One region of the Bacillus sp. AL-1R genome, then DNA from elsewhere that is predicted to be linked to it. Evidence: riboswitches for the same ligand, from Rfam matches in the RefSeq annotation. Region 1 holds a riboswitch; each other region holds the start of a gene.

Region 1 (4,442 bases):
ACAACAATTGGTTGCCATCCTTTTATATGTTTAGATTTCATTAACGATACTTCTCCGTTAACACATCCATCGTAATACCTTTTGGTTGATAAAGTATTTTCATTTGAGTAATAACATTGTGGCAACCTATTTCAATCATTCTTTCATTCATTTTTTGAACAACCATTAACAATTGATTCAAGTCACCTTCCATAGTTGTTTCCAATGGTTGAACTTGATATTTTACACCTGACTCATCAATAATTTTAATTGCTTCATCCACTGCTGGAATAACATCCTCAATATTATTTGTTTTCGGTATAATTTGGACACTCATTAAAGTAGTTTGCATTTTTGCTCCTCCTTATTTCGCTGGTAAGAAATCATTCGTAAATGCTTCTTTTGGCTTAAAGTTTCCTTCTAACAATTTATTTTCAGCTAAGAAATCTGCATAGTTTTTCCAAACTGATAACTTTTGCTCACCCCATCGGTCTGCATCATCTTTATATTTAGATGCTAACCATTCTTGGCTTTTTTCCACTAATTTTTTATCTAAATCTGGATTATCCTTTATTAAAATCGAAGCGGCTTCTTTAGGGTTATCGATCGCAAAATTATATCCTTTTGATGCTGCAGCCACAAACGCTTTTACTGTTTTAGGGTTTTTACTAATCATTTTTTCGTTAGTAGCTAAAACTGGCGTATAGTAATCAAGTTTTTTACTATAATCAGTTAAATAGATCATGTTTAATTTTTCACCGCGAAGTTCTGCTTCAATCCCTGTCCATCCTTGATAAATCCAAGCAAAATCGATATCTCTTTTTACTGCAGTAAAGAAATCAGCATCACCCATATTCACAATATTCAACTTATTAACATTCGCATTTTCTTCTGCCATAAGCGATTTTAAAATTGCCTTTTCAACAGGTGAACCCCATCCACCATATGTTTTTCCAACGAAATCTTTTGGAGACTTAATTTCTTTATTCACTGGTGATGCAAATCCAGAAGTATTATGTTGAATAATTGCTGCAATTGATACAATTGGTACATTTTGAACTCGCGCTTGTGTAATTGACTCCTGATAAGAAACGCCAAAATCCGCTTTACCAGATGCCACCAATTGATCTGCCCCTGTTTCTCCCGGGCTGATAATATCTACATCAAGCCCTTGTTCCTTAAAGTAACCTTTTTCCTTAGCAACAAAAAGCCCCGTATGATTTGTATTTGGCGTCCAGTCTAGTACGACAGTCACCTTTTTTAATTGCTTTGTCTTTTTATTAGTGGCAGTTTTGTCTTGAGCACATCCAGTTAACATTAAACAAATAGCCACTAAAAATACTACTAGTTTTTTCATTATCTATATCCCCTTTTGGTTTTTGTTTATAAAAAAAGAAAACGTCCGGGTACGAACCCGGACGTAAATGCGCTGTAAAAAACATATCTAAAAAGAGATACTGTTCCCTACGCTGGCATCACCCAGATCAGGTTCTAAGAGTCAACATCTTAAGGATGCTATCTCAGCCAGCAACACTGGCCCCTCCACATTTTTCTCATATATAAACTTTCCTCATTAATATAACAGATAATGATTGTATTTACGAATTATTTTTAACTAGTGTTTAAATGTTTTAATACTCTGTTAATAAGCGCAATGAAACTATGAAATTTTAATATTTATTAAAAGAGAATGATAAACAAAAATATCATTTCTTATAGTAAAATCTTAAATGAATAAAGAATATACTACATCAACAAATTTTTTGTAAAATGAGGGGATTTTTTGAATAAACCAATCGGGGTCATTGACTCAGGTGTTGGAGGCTTAACAGTTGCCAAACAAATTATAAGACAATTACCTAAAGAGGACATTTTATACTTAGGCGATACAGCAAGATGTCCATACGGATCACGACCATATACAGAAATTAGAGAATTCACTTGGGAAATGACTAATTTTCTAATGGAGAAAGATATAAAAATGTTAGTCATCGCCTGTAATACAGCAACATCAGTAGTCTTAAATGAAATGCGAGAGAAACTTCAAATACCAGTCATTGGTGTTGTCCGCCCAGGAGCCAGAGCAGCAATAAAATTAACACAAAATGATCGAATCGGTGTCATTGGAACGAATGCTACCATTAATAGTAAAGCATATCATTCTGCACTAAAGCGGATTAATGATAAAGTACTAATCGAAGGATTGGCATGCCCAGAGTTTGCTGGAATTGTTGAAAATGGGGATTACAATAAACCTGAAATATTTGAGATTGTTAAACACACCCTTGCACCACTTATCGATTCAAATATTGATACTTTAATACTTGGTTGCACGCATTACCCATTACTCGGTCCAATCATTCAAAAAGTGATGGGACCATCCGTCCAACTGATCAGTTCGGGCGATGAAACAGCTTTAGAAGTAAGTGCAATACTTGATCAACAAAATATTTTATCTAACTCTGAAATCACTTCACATGAATTTTTTACAACTGGGGATCCTACGATTTTTCGTAAAATAGCTTCATCTTTATTCCAAGAACCACTGGAAAACGTAAAGTATATTAAACTATAAAAGTCTATAGAACATATAAAATGAAGAAAACCAACAAAGTACATCTTTGTTGGTTTTTGTGTTTTAAAATTTATTCTTTACTTGAAAAGTAATCTTTAAGCATCGCATTGTTCTTTACGATATCATCTAGTGTATATTGATCTAAAACTTTTAAAAATTGTTCTAATGCATTGTTGAATATATGTTTTAAAGAACAAACAGGTGTAATAACACAAGTATTGCCATGTTCAAAACATTCTACAATATTAAAGTCCTCTTCAGTTTTACGAATTATTTCACCGATATTTATTTCTGTTGGCAATTTAGCTAAACGAATTCCACCGTTTCTACCACGTATAGTCTCAATATAGCCCATCTTACCTAAATTATAAATTATTTTCATTAAATGGTTTTTAGAAATATCATACGCTTCAGCGATGTCCTTAATATTAACTAATTTTTCACGTGGCTCTGAGCTTAGAAATATTAGTACACGAAGAGAGTAATCCGAATAAGTTGTTAAACGCATAACTTGTCCTCACTGTCTTATTTATGATTTATCATAGCATAATTGTGAACATTTTTTAAACTTTTATGTCTTTTTGCGAAAAAAACCAAAAAAGATGTATTTCGTATATTGCTTTAAATTAATTCTAGGTCTAAGATAAAGATGTATTTACAATACTACTTTAAAACGTGATTAGGGGGATTTTTCATGCTATCTCAAAAAACAACTGATATTATTAAGTCAACAGTTCCTGTCTTAGAAGTAAAAGGTACAGAAATTACTAAAGTATTCTATAAAAATTTATTTACTAATCATCCTGAACTATTAAATGTATTTAATCATACAAATCAACAACAAGGTAGACAACAAACCGCTCTTGCAAATACTGTTTTAGCTGCAGCACAGAATATTGATAAACTAGCAACAATTATTCCGGTAGTAAAGCAAATCGCGCATAAACACCGCAGTCTTGAAGTTAAACCAGAGCACTATCCAATCGTAGGGCAACATTTACTAGGGGCAATTAAAGAAGTACTTGGTGATGCTGCAACTGATGAAATACTAGGTGCTTGGGCAGAAGCATATGGAATTATTGCTCAAGTATTTATCGATATTGAAAAAGAAATGTATGAAGAAGCTTCTTCTCAAGAAGGCGGTTGGACTGATTTTAAAGAATTTAAAGTCATTGAAAAAGTTAAAGAAAGCGATGTAATAACATCATTCTACTTAGCTCCTAAAGATGGTTCATCAGTTCCTACTTTTTTACCTGGTCAATACATTACTGTTCGTTCACAAATTCCTGGTGAAGAATATTTATCAAACAGACAGTATAGTTTATCTGATGCACCAGGTAAAAATCACTTTAGAATTTCAGTTAAAAAAGAAGCTGAAGAAAATCAACCACTAGGTAAATTCTCAAACTTCCTACACAATCAAGTAAACGTTGGTGATACATTAGAGATTACTGCTCCAGCAGGTGAATTTACTTTAAATACTGCCATTGATTCAGATGTTGTTTTCTTAAGCGGTGGTGTTGGAATTACACCATTAATCAGTATGGCTAAGACAATTGCAAGTAATCAGCCAAATCGTAAAGTTAGCTTCATAAGCGCTTCAAGAAACGGTAAATTACAAGCATTTGCAAATGAATTAAACCAATTAAAAGAGCAATTAACAAATTACAATTTATCATTTGTTTATGAAAACCCTTCTAAGGAAGATCTTCAAAATAATAACTTTAAAAAGCAAGGTTATATTGATGCAGAATGGTTAAATAACAATGTTAAATCTGACAATGCAGATTATTACGTATGTGGACCAGTACCATTTTTAAAAGCGATTATAACAAACTTAAAAGAATTAGGAATTAAAGATACACAAATTCATTACGAATTCTTCGGA
Region 2 (4,442 bases), 1.8 Mb from region 1:
TTTTGCTTTAATCGTTGTTCTATTCATCTTATTAATCATTGTTGGAGCAGCTTGCTGGTCTGGATATGATGGATATGGATATGGACACCACTGGTAATCAATAAAAACTATAAAACTCCTGTTAAATTTTAACAGGAGTTTTTTTTTTATATAAAAACTTGTACTTGAATATGAATACTCAGGGTATCCCCTTGTTAATAATATGTTAGGTTTCTATTTTTAATTAAGAGGAGGTTCCTTATGAACAAACAACGCGCTCAAGAAATTGCTTCTTCACCTGAGATGGCTAATGTGACATATAATGGAGTGCCAATTTACATTCAACATGTTGATGAGACAAATGAAACTGCCAGAATCTATCCGCTAGGTCAACCAGATCGAGAAGAAGAAGTTTCAATCAATAGTTTGTCAGAACATTAATTCTTGAGTAAAAAACAAACCTCTTTATTAATGAGGTTTGTTTTTGCTTTGTTACTCCATATTACCAACTTAAGCTTTCGATTAGATTGCATTTAAGGCATTCTTGTATCGTATCTTTTTTCTGGAAATCATGCACACAATTTTTTTGAATTGTGTGCAGTTCACTTTTTAATTGATTCATATTTCTTTCTAGATTCTTTATTTCGTTTATGATTTCTTCTACCCTATTCATATAAGGCTCACACCCTTATTGATAGATTTCTCCGCCTTGTTTTCTAAATTCAAGTGCTTTTTCTTTCATTCCTTCTTCAATGGTTGAATCATTCTGAAGTTCTTCTTGTTTTACTATGTCTCGAATATCTTGTGAGATTCTCATACTACAGAATTTTGGACCACACATTGAACAAAAATGTGCTGTTTTAGCCCCTTCAGCAGGCAATGTTTCATCGTGGTATTCAACTGCTCTTTCAGGATCAAGAGAAAGATTAAACTGATCACGCCATCTAAATTCAAATCTTGCTTTTGAAAGTGCATCATCTCTTTTTTGTGCACCGGGATGTCCTTTTGCTAAGTCAGCTGCATGCGCCGCTATTTTGTATGTAATAACACCTACTCTTACATCTTCTTTATTTGGAAGACCTAAATGCTCTTTCGGAGTTACATAACAAAGCATCGCAGTACCAAACCAACCAATCATTGCTGCACCGATTGCTGATGTAATGTGATCGTAGCCAGGAGCAATATCAGTCGTTAACGGTCCTAATGTATAAAATGGTGCTTCCTGACAAATTTCTAATTGTTTATCCATATTCTCTTTAATTAAGTGCATTGGTACATGTCCTGGTCCTTCAATCATAACTTGAACATCGTGTTTCCATGCAATTTTTGTTAACTCGCCTAATGTTTCTAACTCGGAAAACTGTGCTTCGTCATTTGCATCGGCGATTGAACCTGGTCTCAGACCATCTCCTAAAGAGAATGTTACGTCATAACGCTTCATAATTTCACAAATTTCTTCAAAATGAGTATATAAAAAGTTCTCTTTATGGTGAGCTAAACACCACTGAGCCATAATAGAACCACCACGAGATACAATTCCTGTTACTCGTTTTGCTGTTAATGGAATATAGCGTAATAATACACCCGCGTGAATCGTAAAATAGTCTACCCCTTGTTCCGCTTGCTCGATTAGAGTATCTCGAAACACTTCCCAACTTAAATCTTCAGCAATTCCATTAACTTTTTCTAGTGCTTGATAAATCGGAACTGTGCCTACTGGTACTGGTGAGTTACGGATGATCCATTCACGTGTTGTATGAATATTCTTCCCAGTTGAAAGATCCATCATCGTATCTGCTCCCCAACGAGTAGCCCATGTCATTTTTTCTACTTCTTCTTCAATCGAAGACGTGACAGCTGAATTACCTATATTGGCGTTTATTTTCACATGAAAATTACGACCGATGATCATTGGCTCACTTTCAGGGTGATTAATATTCGATGGAATGACAGCTCTTCCTTTTGCAACCTCATCACGAACAAATTCAGCAGAAACATTTTCTCGAATCGCAATAAATTCCATCTCAGGTGTAATAATCCCTTTACGAGCATAATGCATTTGAGTAATATTTTGATTATCCTTTGCACGTAACGGTTTTCTTTTTAACCCTTTAAATACTTCAACATTTTGTTGATCTGTCTCTTTTCGATATCCATTATCTTCAGGCTTTATTTCACGCCCTTCATACTCTTCAACATCATTTCGTTCGATTACCCAGTTTTGTCTAATCGCCTTAAGTCCTTTTCGAATATCAACTGAGCTAGCTGAATCTGTGTAAGGTCCACTTGTGTCGTATACTCTAACTGGAGCATTTTCTTCTTCGCCAAAAGTGCCAGTTGTTGGGCTTAATTGAATCTCACGCATTGGCACCTTAATGTCAGGTCTAGATCCTTCAACATACACTTTCTTACTCCCTGAAAAACTAGACATGATAGAAAAATTCATTTCATTTACAGAATTGTTCATTTGATTTCATTCCCCTTTATAATTTGATTAAAAAGGACGAAATCCAATCCATTCAAAGCATGAAAAAAGCCGGCGTCTTATTTTAAAGACCCGGCTAAGTGTTAGCAAAACTACATTAACAATTAGATAATCATTAATGAAAAATTTCTAACTTCCCCACGCTGGTATGAACCAGATCAGGTCCTGAGGGTTAAGAAACTTAATAACGTTTCTCTCTCAGCCCAAATAATTGGACACCCCTAGTCAATCGATTAAATTGTTCAAACTAAATATAAACCCGCAAATTTAAAATGTAAATGTTTTTATTTCCCTAAATTTTTACAGAAATCCCAAAATAAAAAAATTATGGTTTTTTTATACTCTCAAAAACACTTGAATTCACTACACTTCAAGCCATATTTCTAGTAAAAAAATGGACTAGTAAAAAAATTTAGTATTGAATATTATTTTTTATATGCTATGCTAAAATTAATTTTCATACATATTCATCACTAGGGGATCCCTTGATAAGGGCTGAGAATAAAGTAGTTACTTTTAAACCCTCAAAACCTGAACAGGCTAGTACCTGCGTAGGAAAGTGGCGCATTTTATATTTTTCTTCGCGTGTAATGTAACCACTTTCTTTTTTTTAGGAAAGTGGTTTTTTTGTTTGAAAAAATCTTGAAAATGAAAGAGGCTGGGACATGGAACTTATTGCAATTACAGATGATCAGCACTCAGTCGAAGTACTTGCTACAAAAATAATTCAAATAATCGATGCAGTCGACTATGTACAAATTCGCGAAAAGTCCAAAACAGCAATCGAGCTACTATCACTCTTAAATCTACTAAAATTAAACAAAGTAGATATGAAAAAAATTGTTTTAAATGATCGTTTAGATATCGCTATTTTCTCTAATCTATCAAATATTCACTTACCAGGACATGGTCTTCCTCTTGTTGATGTAAAAGAATATTTTCCTAATTTACGAGTAGGAAAATCAGTCCATACACTAACTGAAGCAATACAGGCAGAAAATGATCAAGCTGACTATATTATGTACGGTCATTGCTTTGAAACTAAGTGTAAAAATGGATTAACACCAAACGGGATTGAACTAATTCCTGAAATGAAAAAAACGTTAACGATACCGATCTATGCAGTCGGAGGAATATTACCTGAACATATCCAAGTTCTAAAAGAGAACGATATAGATGGTATAGCTGTAATGTCTGGCATATTTTCTGCCCGAAATCCTCTAGAAGCTGCGCTGCAATATTTTGAAAGGTGCAAATTTGCTTATGAACAAGAAATTTGATGTTGCTGTAATTGGTGGTGGAATAATAGGTTGTTCAATAGCTTATTATCTAGCAAAAGAAAACATAAATGTCGCAGTTCTTGAAGGTCAGCAAGTTGGACAGAAAACAACTAAAGCTGCTGCTGGAATGCTTGGTGCCCATTCCGAGTGGGATCAATCTGAGTCATTTTTTTCATTTGCTAGAAACAGTCAATTAACTTATTTTCACCTTAGAGAAGAATTAAAAGAACTTTGTGGAATTGATATTGAACTTAAAAATGGTGGCATTTTCAAACTAGCTTATACAGATTTAGAAAAAAAACAATTAACTCCGCTACTCACTCAAACTTCAGCGCTTTGGTATAACCAGGAGGAGTTAAAAAAACAGATACCTGGAGTCCATCCTAGCATAATTGGAGCAGCTTATATTGAAGACGATGTAAATGTATTACCTGTTTCTGTCTGTAACGCGTTTTGCAAAGGTGCTCAAATGTTAGGTGCATCTATTTTTGAATATACACATGTGTTTCAGATTCAAAAAAACGATTCACATTATTTAATTAAAACAACAAATGGCAATTTTGAAGCAGAAACGATTGTAATTGCAAGCGGCGTTTGGAGTAATTCATTGTTTCAACAGCTTGGATTACATCACGAAATTATTCCCGTTAAAGGTGAATGTATCTCGGTCAGAAGTGAAAAAGTTGCTTTAAAACACA
Region 3 (4,442 bases), 580 kb from region 1:
ATCCTCTTTATTCTGTGCATCCATAGCGACAATATAACTAAAATATTTAAAGTCATTTTCTGTCACTTTTCGAGCTTTCATACCTTCGAAGTTTATACCTTTTTCACTTAATAAACCTTGTGTTCCCTTATGCGGAGGATGGCCAATATGCCAATCTCCAGTACCAGCTGAGTCTATCATAAATTGTTTATCTAACCCTTTTTCTGTCACTAAATGACGAAAAACAGCCTCAGCCATTGGCGATCGACAAATGTTACCTAAACAGACAAATAATACTTGAATCATCTCAATGTCTCCTTCAAATTATTTACACTTTATGCCAAAATTTAGCTGTTTCTTTTGTATTATTCTACACGGTATATTTTAAAATGAAAAGCAAGCCATTGTGAATAATTTATGGCTAGTATAAATAAGATAAGAGTTATCATGCTTATTTTTTACAGAATAGCTATGATTACACTCATTTTTTTAAAATAATTTCATTGATTATCTAAAAAAAACTTTGTAAGGTATGAACCGATACTTTCACAAATTCCATTAAATTTGATCAACATTTTTAATTTTTACAGATAAATTAATTGTATTTTTAAATGACCTTGACTATATTTAGTAAAGACAACTAAATGTAAGTTAAACCACAAGGGGAGCCATTTGGCTGAGAGTGAATAGATTAAGCTATTCTTACCCTCTGAACCTGTTAGTTAGTACTAACGTAGGGATGTGGCACGATGAAAAGCAATGCCGGGATCATCATGCTACCCAGTATTGCTTTTTTTATTTATTCCTACTAAAATCTCCCTAAATTTGAAATGTGGAAGTGGCACGCCTCATACCTCGATTCCACAAAGGGCAAGGCGCACGAACTAGGCATGACAAATGTATGCGACTAGTCGCTAACTTCATTATTTTCAAAGTGTTTCACTACATAGGTTGTCCACTAGATAAAGGGGGAAATAGAGATGAAGACATCAAAGATTCAATTAATGGCGGAAATAGCAATGTGTGCAGCACTAGCAATCGTTTTTGATTTCTTACCATTGTTTACTGCACCTCAAGGTGGCTCTGTATCATTATCAATGATTCCAGTTTTTCTAATTGCTTTTCGTTGGGGATTTAAAGAAGGATTAATTACTGGTCTATTATTAGCAGCACTACAAATCGTTACAAAGCTATATTTCGTTCATCCAATTCAAGTATTTTTAGACTATATTGTCGCATTTACAAGTCTCGGATTAGCTGGTCTTGTTTATAAACAAATAAAAAATAGCTTAACAAATGGCAATAAAAAAAGAGCAGCAGCCTATATAATTTTAGGAACTTTTATCGGCTCACTTGCTCGATTCATCTGCCACTTTATTGCTGGGATCGTTTTCTACGGTTCATACGCACCAAAAGGTACACCAGTTTCACTTTATTCATTAGTATATAATGCTTGGTACATGGTTCCTTCATTTATTATTAGTGCAGTTCTATTAATCATTTTACTTTCTTCTGCGCCAGTTCTTGTTCATGTTAAAAAGAACCGTAATCAAGCAGCATAAGTATAGAAACCTTTACAAATAAATTAAAAAGGAACAGAATCCCCCATCAATTATTCAGCTTGATAGGGGGTTAACTTTTCCTTTTACTTCAAATTATTTCATGATTTTAAAGTGGTGTATCTGCTAAAGTCCACGTTAAAGTCGTCTTATATTTAGCTCCTACTTCTTTATAGGCCCCTCCTGGCACGAAAAGAGTAACATTTGATGAATTCAGACCATATGAAATCGTCCATGTTCCGAATCCCTTTCCCTCATCTGCAAAAGCTACATCCTGTGCACCTCCACCTGGAACCAATGTTACTGTTTTGGCTACTGGTTTATACTGCTCGTCAGTCGTTGAGTTTAAAATAGGATCAGTTAATTTTAATACGGCACCAGATAGCTCATTATTTCCACTCTTAAATTGTTCATTTTGTTGTACGGATAATTTCCACCCTGTTTTTGCTCTTCGGTGGTCTGTTACTTGAATGAAATTTGGTACTTGAATGACTGAACCATCGGAAGTTTGTTTTACTTGATCTAATTGAGCAGTATAAACTTCATTACTACCTGAAATTTCATGTTCACCAAAGTTAAAATTTGAGACATAATCAATACTTAATGAACTCTTTGTTCCTGGTTCATGAGGATTATTTGGATCAGTTGGGTTTACTGGCTCGACTGGATTTGTTGGGTTTGTTGGATCAACTGGATTTTTTGTTTCTGCTGTTACGGTAGCAAATGTTTCTGTACTAGTATTCCCTGCAATATCGGTTGCAGTTGCCCTCACTACATCTCCCTCATACAACGTCCGTGGCGGTATAGATACCGAATACGAACCATCTGTTTCAGTGATTGTCGTTAGAATTGATTGATCTGGTAAAATGATCCTTACTGTACTACTTGCCTCTGCTGTTCCCGTTATACTTGTACTTATATCTGTAATGGAATTAATAACTGGCGGTAAAATCGTTTTGTCTACTGTAAAGTGTCGAATTGTTTGATTACCTGCTAGATCCGTGATGACTAATGTATGTTCACCATCATCAGGATTGATCGTACCAGAAGTAATGGTAGTCCCATTTAATTTTGCTGTATCAATACCGCTTAGCGCATCACTAAATGTAATATTTGTTGCTGTATTACTATTATATAATTGCCCGTTTGCATAGTTAGTAATAGGAGGTTCTTTATCAATTTTGACAGTAATTTTAGCTCCAGGATCAGTTTCCGGATTACTTTGGTTTCCAGAATCATCTTTTACTCTAATTTGAATATTTGTCGTACCTTGGGTTGAAACTGTATAATCAACGCCTGTTGAGGTTGCATTACTTAATCCATCTTTATTCCATGTAGCACCATTATTTGTAGAAACCTCGTACGATGTCGGATCAACCCCATAATCATCAGTTGCTGTGAAGTGAATTGTCGTGTTTTTATTGGTCCATGATGTACCACCTGTGTAATCTTCTGGTATGGTAATAATAGCATCCGTTATTTTTGGTGCTTGAGCATCGATCAATGTGACTGAAACAGGAAAAACCTGAAAGATTTGATATCCACTACCATCAATAGCTTCATGTCCACCGTCTTCAAAAAGAATTCTAAAATTTACTGTTGTTCCAATAGCGGTGAAAGTATACGTTATATTCTCAGGATCTGTGTAGTCTTTCCATTCATTTACTGGCGAAGGAAGAGTATCACTTAATAACCAGCTATACCTAGGTTTGGTATACTTATGTTCAATAAGGTTAAAAGAAAACTTTAAGGTATAAGTTTGCCCTGGAATTGTATTAATCGTTTGCTTCATACCTACAAACTCTTGAGAATCTACAGTGTTGAAAACTTTTAATAAAATCCCTCCAATACCTGAAATAGGTCTAACATAACTTTGTGGATCAACTTCACCAAACACCTTATACCAACCTCCACTTTGCCCTTCAAAATTAGGGCTATAAGGACCTAGTTCTTGGCCTCTATTTAAATACGACACAAATGTCCAATTTGGAAAAGTAGTTGTTTGACTATCAAAATTAAATGTAGAGTTTTGAAATAAGTTTGGAAAGGTTGCTGCTTCTGTAGTAGTAGGTTTAAGTAATCCCTTAACTCCAAGTTCATTCGGCTTTGTCACACTCATTATGATGACAAAAATAGAAGCTAAAACAATTGCTTTAAAAAGACGTTTTCTTTTTTTCACCATTTTGTTTCCCCATTTCAAAATTAATTTTTCTTTACTGTTTCTCTATATTCTTTAAACGTCTAATTAAGATAAACGTAAAAATGACTAGTAAAAGGAATAAAATACCGCCGATTACGTACCACATTTTACTATCCTTGTTCAGATCTAAAGTATTTAGTTCTTCTGCTGAATTGCTCTTAACGGTATATATTCTTGTCCATTTCCATGATTGCTCACCATCTGAGACGTTTATTTCTATACGGTAATTACCAGGCTCAATCGCTTGGTCATCCCAATCTATTGCATAATCAAAATTTGAATTCGGTGCCATTCTTAGATTTTCTTTCATTGTTTCATGAAGGATTTTTTCACCATGTTCTGTATATACTTTCGCATCTACGCTCAAATTTTTTAACATAGCTGGCTTTATATTTTGTAAATTTGCTGTCACTACATTTCGTGCATTGATTTGTGCTGGTTTCACTTCATTTAATTTCAAATCTGGCTTGACTACTTTATCGGTTTCTCTTAATAAAACACCAATAACATACGCATATTTATTTTTTATTTGAACGCTTCCATCTTCTTTTTTTGCTTTTCCTTCGTCTTCTTTCTCACTAAAATGAAGTCCACCTAATATAACACCATCGAATTGCTGATTCGGCATCTCAATCGTAATCTCTATTGTTGACTCACTTTTTGCTGGAATTTTTGTCTCTTTTTTTACTTTAGCAATCGTAGCG

What was found. A riboswitch is a leader RNA that binds a small molecule or an ion and turns the genes downstream of it on or off. The one in region 1 is predicted to bind thiamine pyrophosphate.
Region 2: it holds a riboswitch for thiamine pyrophosphate, as region 1 does, so the genes downstream of both, ACSBO6_RS03375 (thiamine phosphate synthase) here and ACSBO6_RS16400 (ABC transporter substrate-binding protein) in region 1, are expected to answer to the same signal.
Region 3: it holds a riboswitch for thiamine pyrophosphate, as region 1 does, so the genes downstream of both, thiT (energy-coupled thiamine transporter ThiT) here and ACSBO6_RS16400 (ABC transporter substrate-binding protein) in region 1, are expected to answer to the same signal.

Annotation. Positions count from the first base shown of each region.
Region 1 covers NZ_CP197469.1:3,411,976-3,416,417, forward strand. Annotated here, with positions in the region: gene ACSBO6_RS16390 (ABC transporter permease) at 1-41, opposite strand, end outside; gene ACSBO6_RS16395 (thiamine-binding protein) at 41-331, opposite strand; gene ACSBO6_RS16400 (ABC transporter substrate-binding protein) at 344-1,336, opposite strand; TPP riboswitch at 1,424-1,533, opposite strand; gene racE (glutamate racemase) at 1,763-2,554, shown strand; gene ACSBO6_RS16410 (RrF2 family transcriptional regulator) at 2,625-3,062, opposite strand; gene hmpA (NO-inducible flavohemoprotein) at 3,249-4,442, shown strand, end outside.
Region 2 covers NZ_CP197469.1:710,468-714,909, reverse strand. Annotated here, with positions in the region: gene ACSBO6_RS03390 (YjcZ family sporulation protein) at 1-97, shown strand, start outside; gene ACSBO6_RS03385 (small acid-soluble spore protein H) at 241-420, shown strand; gene thiC (phosphomethylpyrimidine synthase ThiC) at 668-2,446, opposite strand; TPP riboswitch at 2,583-2,697, opposite strand; TPP riboswitch at 2,930-3,039, shown strand; gene ACSBO6_RS03375 (thiamine phosphate synthase) at 3,130-3,744, shown strand; gene thiO (glycine oxidase ThiO) at 3,728-4,442, shown strand, end outside.
Region 3 covers NZ_CP197469.1:3,994,071-3,998,512, forward strand. Annotated here, with positions in the region: gene ACSBO6_RS19100 (low molecular weight protein-tyrosine-phosphatase) at 1-285, opposite strand, end outside; TPP riboswitch at 631-736, shown strand; gene thiT (energy-coupled thiamine transporter ThiT) at 960-1,541, shown strand; gene ACSBO6_RS19110 (WxL domain-containing protein) at 1,648-3,720, opposite strand; gene ACSBO6_RS19115 (WxLIP family cell surface protein) at 3,752-4,442, opposite strand, start outside.